One region of the Aquamicrobium soli genome, then DNA from elsewhere that is predicted to be linked to it. Evidence: riboswitches for the same ligand, from Rfam matches in the RefSeq annotation. Region 1 holds a riboswitch; the other holds the start of a gene.
The links. Region 1 has a riboswitch for cobalamin ahead of ACFOHJ_RS09665 (TonB-dependent receptor plug domain-containing protein). Riboswitches for the same ligand answer to the same signal wherever they lie in the genome.

Region 1 (4,752 bases):
GATGTACTGGGGCGACACCGCCTTCTATATCGCCGTGCTCGGCGCCGCCATCGTGCTGGTGGTGCTGTTCCTGCCCAACGGCATCGCCGGCCTGTTTACCCGGCGCAAGGCGAACGCCCTCGACAAGATGGCCGGCAAGCTCGCCGGCGGCAGCGACGAAGGAGCGCGCCCATGAACCCGGCGACGCAGGCGCCGGCAAACGGCGATCCGATCCTGGTCGTGCGCGACCTTCACAAGCATTTCGGCGGCATCAAGGCCACCAACGGCGTCAACCTGGAGGTGAACCGGCGCGAGATCGCCGGGCTGATCGGCCCCAACGGCTCCGGCAAGTCCACGCTGTTCAGCCTGGTGTCGGGCACCGTGTCGCCCGACAGCGGCCAGATCCGCTTCGACGGCCACGAGATCGCCGGCCGCAACGCCCATGTGGTCGCGCGGCTCGGCCTTGCCCGCACCTTCCAGATCCCGGCGCTGTTCGACAACATGACGGTGACGGAGAATCTTCTCGCCGCGGCGGCACAGGCGCACTGGCAGGGCGCGCGGGAGCGGGCGGCCGAGACGCTTTCGCTGCTGAGGCTGGAGCATGTCGCCGACAACCGCGCCTCCGACCTGTCCGGCGGCCAGCAGAAGCTGCTCGAATTCGGCCGCGCGGTCATGCGGCAGGCCAGCCTGGTGCTGCTCGACGAGGTGACGGCGGGCGTGCACCCCAACATCCGCAAGATCATCCTCGAGGCGATCACGCAGTTGCGCGGACGCGGCATCACCTTCCTCATCATCGAGCACGACATGGAGATGGTGCGCAGCGTGTGCGACCGCATCATCGTCATGGATTCCGGCCGCGTGGTGACCAGCGGAACCTTCAACGACATCGTGCGCAACTCCGAAGTCATGCAAACCTACCTGGGGCGGCCGCAATGACCACGCTCGCCGCCGAAAACGTCGCCACCGGCTATGGCAAGCAGGAGATCGTCCACGGCGTCTCGCTGACGGCGGAGGCCGGCAAGATCACCTGCATCTTCGGCCCGAACGGCTGCGGCAAGTCCACGCTGCTCAAGGCCGTGGCCGGCGCGCTGCCGGTGTGGCGCGGCAGCGCCAGCCTCGACGGCACGACGCTTTCCAACCTGCCGGTACACGAGGTGGTGCGGCAGGGGCTGGTGCTGATGCCGCAGGGCGGCGGCGTGTTCCCGCGCCTCACCGTCATGGAAAACCTGCGCATGGGCGGCTATGCCCTTGCCGACCGCGGCGCGGTGGAGAGCCGCATCGAGGAACTGATCGGCCAGTACCCGTCGCTGGCGCGGCGGCGCAAGACGGCGGCCGGCGCGCTTTCCGGCGGCGAGCAGGCGATGCTGTCGCTGGCGCGCGCGCTGGTTTCAAAGCCGCGCTTCATCCTGCTCGACGAGCCGTCGGCCGGGCTGTCGCCGGCCATGGTGATCGAGACGCTGGAGCGCATCACCGGGCTGACCCGGCAGGGCATCGGCATCCTGATGGTGGAGCAGAACATCCGCGAGGCGATGCCGATCGCCGACAAGATCTACATCCTCGCCGCCGGCGAAAAGCGCTTCGAGGGAACGCCGGGCGACGTGCGCGACGACCGCCAGATCATGGATATCTACATGGGCGGCGCCTGAGGGCAGCCTGCTAACGGGCCGCTTCCCGCTGCCGCTCGCCGATCCACGTCGCGCAGGCCTGGCTGATCGCGTCATGGACGGCGCGGCCGATGGCGGCGCCCACGGCGGTATGCAGTCCGGCGAAGGCTTCGCCCGGCTCACCGGCCGGGGCAGCGACCACGATGCAATCCGTGCCGGTGCCCGTCGCCACCTGCCCGCCGACCTTCCAGCCGGCATCGATGACGGCGGCGGTGCGCGCCTCGGCCGCGATCGACAGGGCCTCCAGCTGCGCGCCTTGCGAAAGCGGCCGGTCGACATGGGCGAGAAGATTGATGGTGCCGACAGGCTTTGCCGGCAACGGCGGCGCCCCTACCCGGGCCGCGTTGCCGAGCCCGGCCGTCGCCAGGCAGGTGCCGGTCACGCCGTCGAAGCAGGCGGCCGCCAGGTGATGGCGGGCGACATCGCGCGACGTCATCAGATGGACGGCATCCGCATGGCCGGCCGCCGCCATCCTGGTTTCCAGCAGCTCGACGGGGTCGACCCCCAGCGGCAGGTCGTCGTCGCGCACATGCAGCCACGCCACCTTGCGCGCCTGGTCAAAACCCGGGCGGGTGAGCGACCAGCTCACCATCGCCTGCGGCGTGGCGAACTCGGCGACGAGGAAAGGAGCGGCGCAGGAAACGGCAAAGGCATTCATGCCGCCCTTGTTCCACCGTCCGCCGCCGCCCGCAAGCCGGCATGAGGCCGGAACCTGCACGGGTGGCGCTTGCGCCACAGCGGGACAAAAATTGTTCGCCGGCCCGCGCCCTTGCCGATTGACGCTTTCGCCCGCGGCCACTAGGGTCCGCGTTGGAATTGGCTCCGCCGCGAGGCGGATTAAAAGGGAACACGGTGACGCCGAACGACGGCTGAATCCGGGACTGCCCCCGCAACTGTAACCGTTGAGTCTTCTTCCACTAGCCACTGGGCGCGCTTCTGGCGCTCGGGAAGGCGGAAGAGCGGCGACGACACGGAAGTCAGGAGACCTGCCTTTTCCGGTCACCCAAGCCTGGACACGGGGTGTGTTCAAGCGCGGTCGTCCGTGGCGGTGACACTTTTGTGTTGCCGTGCGCCGGGCGGACCGGGTGGAACCCTCATTCCCCCCAACCAGTCGGATCACGGTTCGTTTTGAGCCAGGGCGCGATACGCGCCCAAGATTGCCTGGGGACCGAATTGAAGAAACTATCGATCACGACCAGCATGCTGGCATTGGCACTGACGGGCGCGCTCGCCGGCACGGCCGTCGCGCAGGATGCCCAGACCGACGAGCAAGGCGCGACGAAGCTCGACCGGCTTCTCATCACCACACCGTTGCGGCGCGAATCCTCGCTGGAGCGCTCGACCTCGTCGGTGACCGTGGTGAGCGAGGAAGACATCAAGCTGTCGGCGGCGCCGGACCTGCCCTCGCTGCTCAAGAGCTATCCGGGCGTCACAGTGACCTCGAACGGCGGCATGGGCGCCGATTCCAGCGTCTCGCTGCGCGGCGCGACCGCGGCGCAGACGCTGGTGCTGGTCAACGGTGTCCGCGCCGGTTCCGCCACACTGGGGACGGTCAACCTGTCCGCCATCCCGCTCACCTCGATCGAACGCATCGAGATCGCCAAGGGCGGGCATTCGGCGCAATACGGGGCCGACGCCATCGGCGGCATCATCAATATCATCACCAAGCAGGGCGGCGTCTGCGCCGACGGGCGCAAAAGCTGCGGCACGGCGACGGTGGGCGTCCTGCACCCGTGGGGCGGCTACCTCTCCGGCAGCGTACAGGGCCAGAGCGAACAGGGGGTCAACTATGCCTTCGGCGCACAGGTCATCGGAACGCAAGGCTATGACTTCACCTTGCCGGGGACATACGGCCATGATCCCGACAAGGACGGCTTCGTGCAGGGCTCGGCCAATTTCGCCCTGTCGAAGGACTTCGACTGGGGGCGGCTCTACGCCGATGGCCTGTATGCGCGCGGGCGCAACCAGTATGACAGCCAGCCGACGGACCAGACCGACACCCACAATTTCTCCGGCCGTCTCGGTGCCCGCATCGATCACTCCGACAACTGGTCTTCCACGGTCGAGTTGACCAGCGCGCTCGACTACGCCTCCAATTTCGGCCACGGCGTCGAGGGCGACGATTTCGACACGCTGCGCTACGGCATCCTTGCCTCGACGCAGAAGACCTTCGAGGTCAACGACGCCAGGCATACGGTGCTCGGCGGCGTGGAGGCCTATCGCGACTCGGTCGACGGCAGCACCGTTTCGGATGTCGCCTACGCCAGGACGAAGCGCGACCTCGCGGCCGTCTTCGGCCAGTACTCCTTCGAGTATCAGGCGCTCACCATCGATACCGGCCTGCGCTACGATCACGACGAACAGTTCGGCGGCGCCACCACCTTCAATATCGGCGCCAGCTACGAACTGACGGACGGGCTGGTGGCGCGCGCTTCCTACGCCACCGGCTTCCGCGCCCCGACCTTCAACGACCTTTATTATCCCGACCCCTTCACGCCGGGTAATCCCGACCTGAAGCCGGAAAAGTCGCGCTCCTTCGAAGTGGGCCTGAAGTGGCAGGCCACGGCCCAGACCAGCCTCGACATAGCCGTCTATCACATGCGGGTGAAAGACCAGATCAACTGGGCGCCGATTGCGCCGGGCAGCTTCATCTGGCAGCCGGACAACATCGACCAGGTGGAGGTCACCGGCTTCGAGGCGACATTGGCGCATGTGTTCAACGAGCAGTGGAGCGGCACCCTCGGCATCGATCTCCGCGATCCGCTGAACAAGAGCCCCGGCGTCCACGGAAAATACGTTCCCTATGGCGACCGCTTCAAGGCAACGGCAGGGCTGGCCTACAAGCCCACCGAGAAGCTGGAGCTTTCGGCGGCGGTGATCTATGGCGGAGCGCGTTACGCCGATGCCGCCAACACCATCAAGCTGCCAGACTATGTTACGGCCGACTTCACCGCCCTTTACGCACTGGACGCGCAGTCCCAGTTCAAGTTCTCGGTGGCGAACGCCTTCAATGAGCAGTACCAGACCAAGCTGGGTTACCGGGCGCCGGGGCGGACGATCGATTTCAGCTTCACCCGCTCGTTCTAGGGAAACAGCACCATGAACGCCG
Region 2 (4,752 bases), on a different contig from region 1:
CTCGCGGAAATCCGGCGACAGCATCGGCAGGCGCACCGCATCGATCCGGCCCATATGGCCGAACCAGCTTTCGCGGCTCGACCGCTCCTCGATCATGAAACCGAGCGAGAGACCCGGCATGCGCATGCCGAGCAGTTCCAGTTCCTTGCGGAAGATGATTTCTTCCGGCCGGCGCGCGCAGTTGACGAAGGAAATGTCTGTCTGCGGCGAGAAGTCGTTCAGCCAGCGCAGCATCGACATCATCGGCGTGATGCCGGAACCGGCGGAGACGAACAGATATTTCGCCGACGGGTGGTCGTGCAGCGAAAACTCGCCCGCCGGGCCGAACGCCTTGACGTGGCCGCCGGGCTTCAGGTTCTCGAACATCCAGCGCGTGCCGACGCTGCCCGCCTGCGCCTTGACGGTGACGGCGATCGAGAACGGGCGCGACGGCGACGACGACAGCGTATAGGTGCGCATCAGCGGCCCGTCGGCCGTCGGCAGTTCCAGGGTCACGAACTGGCCCGGCTTGTAGCGGAACCAGGTCTGGTTATCGGAGCGGAACGTGAAGGTCTTCACGTCCGGCGCCTCGTCTATGACGCCAACCACCTCCAGCACCTGGAGGCGGTCGTTCCACGGCAGCATCTCGTCGAGATGCTTGTAGAGGTTGATGGTCGCGTTCATGATGGCCTCCCTACGCGACGTTCTTCAGGGCGGGCTTGCCGCCCTCGGCGAGCCGCGGCACCATGAAATCGGCATACCAGTCGACGAACTGGATGACGCCGCCCTCGTGCACCGGCGAATACGGCCCCGGCTCGTAGGCCGGCGACTGGATGCCGAAGGCGTTCTCTTCAACGATCCGTCTGTCCTCGTCGTTGGTCATGGCCCAGACGTGGATAAGTTCGTCGACAGTGTAGTCGACGCCCTCGACGGCGTCCTTGTGCACCAGCCACTTGGTGGTCACCGCCGTCTCGGTCGCGCTGATCGGGATCACGCGAAAGGTGGTCGCATGATCGATCAGCACGTGGTTCCACGTCGTCGGATAGTGATAGAGCATGAGCGTGCCGATGCGGTCGGCGCTCACGCCATCGCACAGGTTGCGCTTCACCGCAGACTTGCCGGACATGGTGTAGCTCACCGCGTCGCGCAGCAGCGGGGCGCGGGTGGCGCGGAACTGGCCCGCCTCGTCGATGCGGAATTTGCTGGGCAGGCCGTTCGCCTCGCAATGCGCCCAGTGCTCCAGCATCTCAGGGTCGCTGTCGACGCTCGGCACGCCGGTGACGGTCGGGGCCTCGGGAAAGGTCTTGCACAGTTCGGGATGGTTGGCCGCGCAGTGGTAGCACTCGCGGTTGTTCTCCCACACCAGCTTCCAATTGCCCTTCTCGATGATCGTCGTCTCGTGGGCGACCTTGGCGTTGGCGAGGTCGTGCGGTGCGAAATAGGGCTCCATCAGCGTGCGGAACGGCGCGAAGTCGGCCGGCTCGTCGGCCAGGCAGACGAAGACGTAGCCGGCGACGCTTTCGCAGGCGACCGGCTTCATGCCGAAATCGTCCTTGCAGAAATCCTCGCCCATCTGGCGCGCGAAGGCGAGGCTGCCGTCGAGGTTGTAGGTCCACTGGTGATAGGGACAGACCAGCTTGGCGGCCGTGCCCTTGTGCGCCGTGCAGACGCGGCTGCCGCGATGGCGGCAGGTGTTGTGGAGCGCGCGGATGACGCCGTCCTGCCCGCGCACGACGACCACGGAATAGATGCCGATCTGTACGGTGAAATAGCTGCCGGGCCTGGCGATCTCGCAATCATGGCCGACGAACAGCCAGTCGCGATACCAGATCAGATCCATATCGACCTTGAAGTAGTCCGGGTCGGTGTAGAAGGGTTGTTCCAGCGAGAAGCCCGGGCGGCGACGCTGCAGCCGGCCCAGCATGTCGAGTTTCGTTTCCATGTCCTGTCCTCAGCATTGCAAGGACTGAACTTGGTGGTGCTTGAAGGGGTGAACGATTGCAGCCCGGCAGAACGCCGACGACGCAAGGATTCGCCTCTTGATCGCCCACCGCGATCAGTCGAGTTTACGATGCTCAAGGCTGGTTTCCGGGCTTCGGAGCTGTCCTTTTAGGACTGTCGCGACACCTTCCCGGGCACATAGCCCAGTGGTTTTCGTCGAGACTATCGCTCCGCCACCGTTGCGGGGGCAGCGCCGGCATCAAACCGGCTTCCCAATTATCCCGTCAGCTCATCACGAACGGGCACCTGAAGCGTCCCCATCTAAACAGCGGCGGCCCGCAAGCGAGTCCGCGAAAGCGACACCGCCCCGCACAAAGGCGACAGCGCGGAATTTAGAGTCCGAGACGGTCGCGCAGGCCGTACCACCACGCGCCCAGCACGGTGAGCGGAACCCGGAAGGTCTTGCCGCCGGGAAACGGCAGGCTCGGCAGCGACGCCCACACGTCGAACCGCTCGGCATGGCCGGCCACCGCCTCTCCGAGCAATTTGCCCAAAAGATGCGTGGTGGTGACGCCATGGCCGGAATCGCCGTGCGAGAAATAGACATGCGGCGACAGCCGCCCGACATGCGGGATGCGCGTCAGGGTCAGCGCGAAATTGCCGCTCCAGGCGAAATCGATCTTCACGTTCGCCAGTTCGGGAAAGGTACGGATCATGTTGGGGCGGATGACAGCGGTCAGGTCTGCCGGGTCCTGCCCGCCATAGCCGATGCCGCCGCCGTAAAGCAGCCGGTTGTCGCTGGTACGGCGATAGTAGTCGAGCACGTAATTGGCGTCCTCGACGCAATAGTCGGCCGGAAGCAGGCTCTCGATCAGGGCAGGGTCCAGCGGTTCCGTCGCCATCACCTGGCTCGACACCGGCATCATGCGGTCGGTGACGACCGGCAGCAGCGTGCCCAGATAGGCGTTGCCGCAAACCAGCAGATAGGTCGCCGTCACGCTGCCCTTGTCGGTATGGACGGTCGGCTTTCCCGCCATGTCGATGCGCACCGCCCGCGAGTCCTCGAAGATCTTCGCGCCGAGGCTCTCCGCGGCCGCGGCTTCGCCGAGCACGAGGTTGAGCGGATGGATATGGCCGCCGCGCTGGTCGATCATGCCGCCGACATAGCGGTCGCTGCGCACATAGCGGCCGACATCGGCGCGCGCCACCATCTCCAGCCCCGCATGGCCGTGCGCCTCGTAGTCGCGCTTGAAGCCTTCGAAATATTGCATCTGCTTCTGCGTGAAGGCGGCGAAGAAGCCGCCATGGCGCAGGTCGCAGTCGATGCCGTATTTTTCGATGCGAGCGCGGATGATGTCGCCGCCCTCGCCCGCCATCGCGGCCAGCGCGTCGGCCTTGTCGCGGCCATAGCGGCGCTCGATGGTGGCAAGGTCGCGGCTGTAGCCGTTGACGATCTGGCCGCCATTGCGGCCGGAAGCGCCGAAGCCGACCCGCTCGGCTTCCAGCACCGCGACGCGATAGCCGCGCTCCGAAAGCTCAAGCGCCGCCGAGATGCCGGTGAAGCCGGCGCCGATGATGCAGACATCGGCGGTCAGCGACCCTTCGAGCGCTGGGCGCACATGGCGGTCGTTGGCCGAGGCCGCATACCAGGAACCGATATGGCCGGGATTCGGCACGGCTGAGACATGGGCTGCCATCTACACGGTCCTGATATAGGCGTCGTATTCGACGTCGGTGACGCGCAGCGAGAACTCGTCCAGCTCCTGGTATTTGCAGGCCGTATAGAGGGAACGGAATTCGGGCCCGACCGCGCCATAGGCGAAGCCCGAGGTGGCGAAGCGCTGCACGGCGGCGTCCCAGCTCGACTGGAGCGGCTCGTTGTCGAGCGCGTGGTCGTCGCCGGTGATCGGCCCGCCCGGATCGAGCCTTTCCTTCATGCCCATATAGGCCGCCTGCAGGATCATCGCGAGCACCAGATAGGGGTTGCTGTCGGCGCCGGCGACGCGGTGCTCGATGCGGGTCGCAGGCTTGCTGGCGGTGATGACGCGCACGGCGGCCGAGCGGTTGTCGAAGCCCCAGGACGCGAAGGTGGGCGCATGCTCGGACGGCTTCAGCCGGCGGTAGGAGTTGGCGTGCGGGGCAAAGATGGCGGTACTTTCGCCCATGTAGCGCAGCAGGCCGCCGACCGACTGCATCAGCAGTTCGGAGGGACCGTCCTCGCCGACGAAGATGTTGCGCCCCTTCTCATCCAGGATGGAGAAATGCACATGCATGCCGTTGCCCGCCTGCATACCGTAGGGCTTGGCCATGAAGGTGGCATCGAGGTCGTTCTTGCGCGCCACGCCCTTGACGATGCGCTTCAGGAACACGGCGTAGTCGGCAGCCCTCAGCGCATCCGGGACATGGTTCAGGTTGATCTCGTACTGCCCCGGCCCGTTCTCGCGCAACGTAGTGTCGGCCGGAACGCCCTGCTCGCGGCAGGTCGAGTCGATCTCATAGAAAACGTCCTCGAAATCCTGCAATTCGGCCACGGAAAGAACCTGCGTCTGGCCGGTATGCCAGCGCCCTTCCCGCGTGTTCGGCGGGCGCACCGGATCGAGCGCCGAGCGCACGGGGTCGATCAGGTAGAATTCGAGCTCGGTCGCGACGACCGGGGTCAGCTTCATCTGGCGAAAGCGCTCCAGCACCTTGGCCAGGACCTGGCGCGGGTCGGCGAAGAAATGCCCGCGGTCGGGGCCGTTCATGGAAAGCATCACCTGCGCGGTGGGCCGCTTCAGCCAGCTTATGCGGGCGAGCGTTCCCGGCACCGGCACGCAGATGCCGTCCGGATCG

Region 2: linked by a shared signal. The riboswitch ahead of ACFOHJ_RS07020 (aromatic ring-hydroxylating oxygenase subunit alpha) and the one ahead of ACFOHJ_RS09665 (TonB-dependent receptor plug domain-containing protein) in region 1 are both predicted to bind cobalamin.

The regions. Positions count from the first base shown of each region.
Region 1 covers NZ_JBHRTK010000012.1:23,063-27,814, forward strand. Annotated here, with positions in the region: gene ACFOHJ_RS09645 (branched-chain amino acid ABC transporter permease) at 1-175, shown strand, start outside; gene ACFOHJ_RS09650 (ABC transporter ATP-binding protein) at 172-915, shown strand; gene ACFOHJ_RS09655 (ABC transporter ATP-binding protein) at 912-1,625, shown strand; gene ACFOHJ_RS09660 (adenosylcobinamide amidohydrolase) at 1,636-2,361, opposite strand; cobalamin riboswitch at 2,444-2,651, shown strand; gene ACFOHJ_RS09665 (TonB-dependent receptor plug domain-containing protein) at 2,844-4,730, shown strand; gene ACFOHJ_RS09670 (ABC transporter substrate-binding protein) at 4,743-4,752, shown strand, end outside.
Region 2 covers NZ_JBHRTK010000009.1:43,437-48,188, forward strand. Annotated here, with positions in the region: gene ACFOHJ_RS07015 (2Fe-2S iron-sulfur cluster-binding protein) at 1-663, opposite strand, end outside; gene ACFOHJ_RS07020 (aromatic ring-hydroxylating oxygenase subunit alpha) at 674-1,921, opposite strand; cobalamin riboswitch at 2,042-2,245, opposite strand; gene ACFOHJ_RS07025 (NAD(P)/FAD-dependent oxidoreductase) at 2,313-3,617, opposite strand; gene ACFOHJ_RS07030 (glutamine synthetase family protein) at 3,618-4,752, opposite strand, start outside.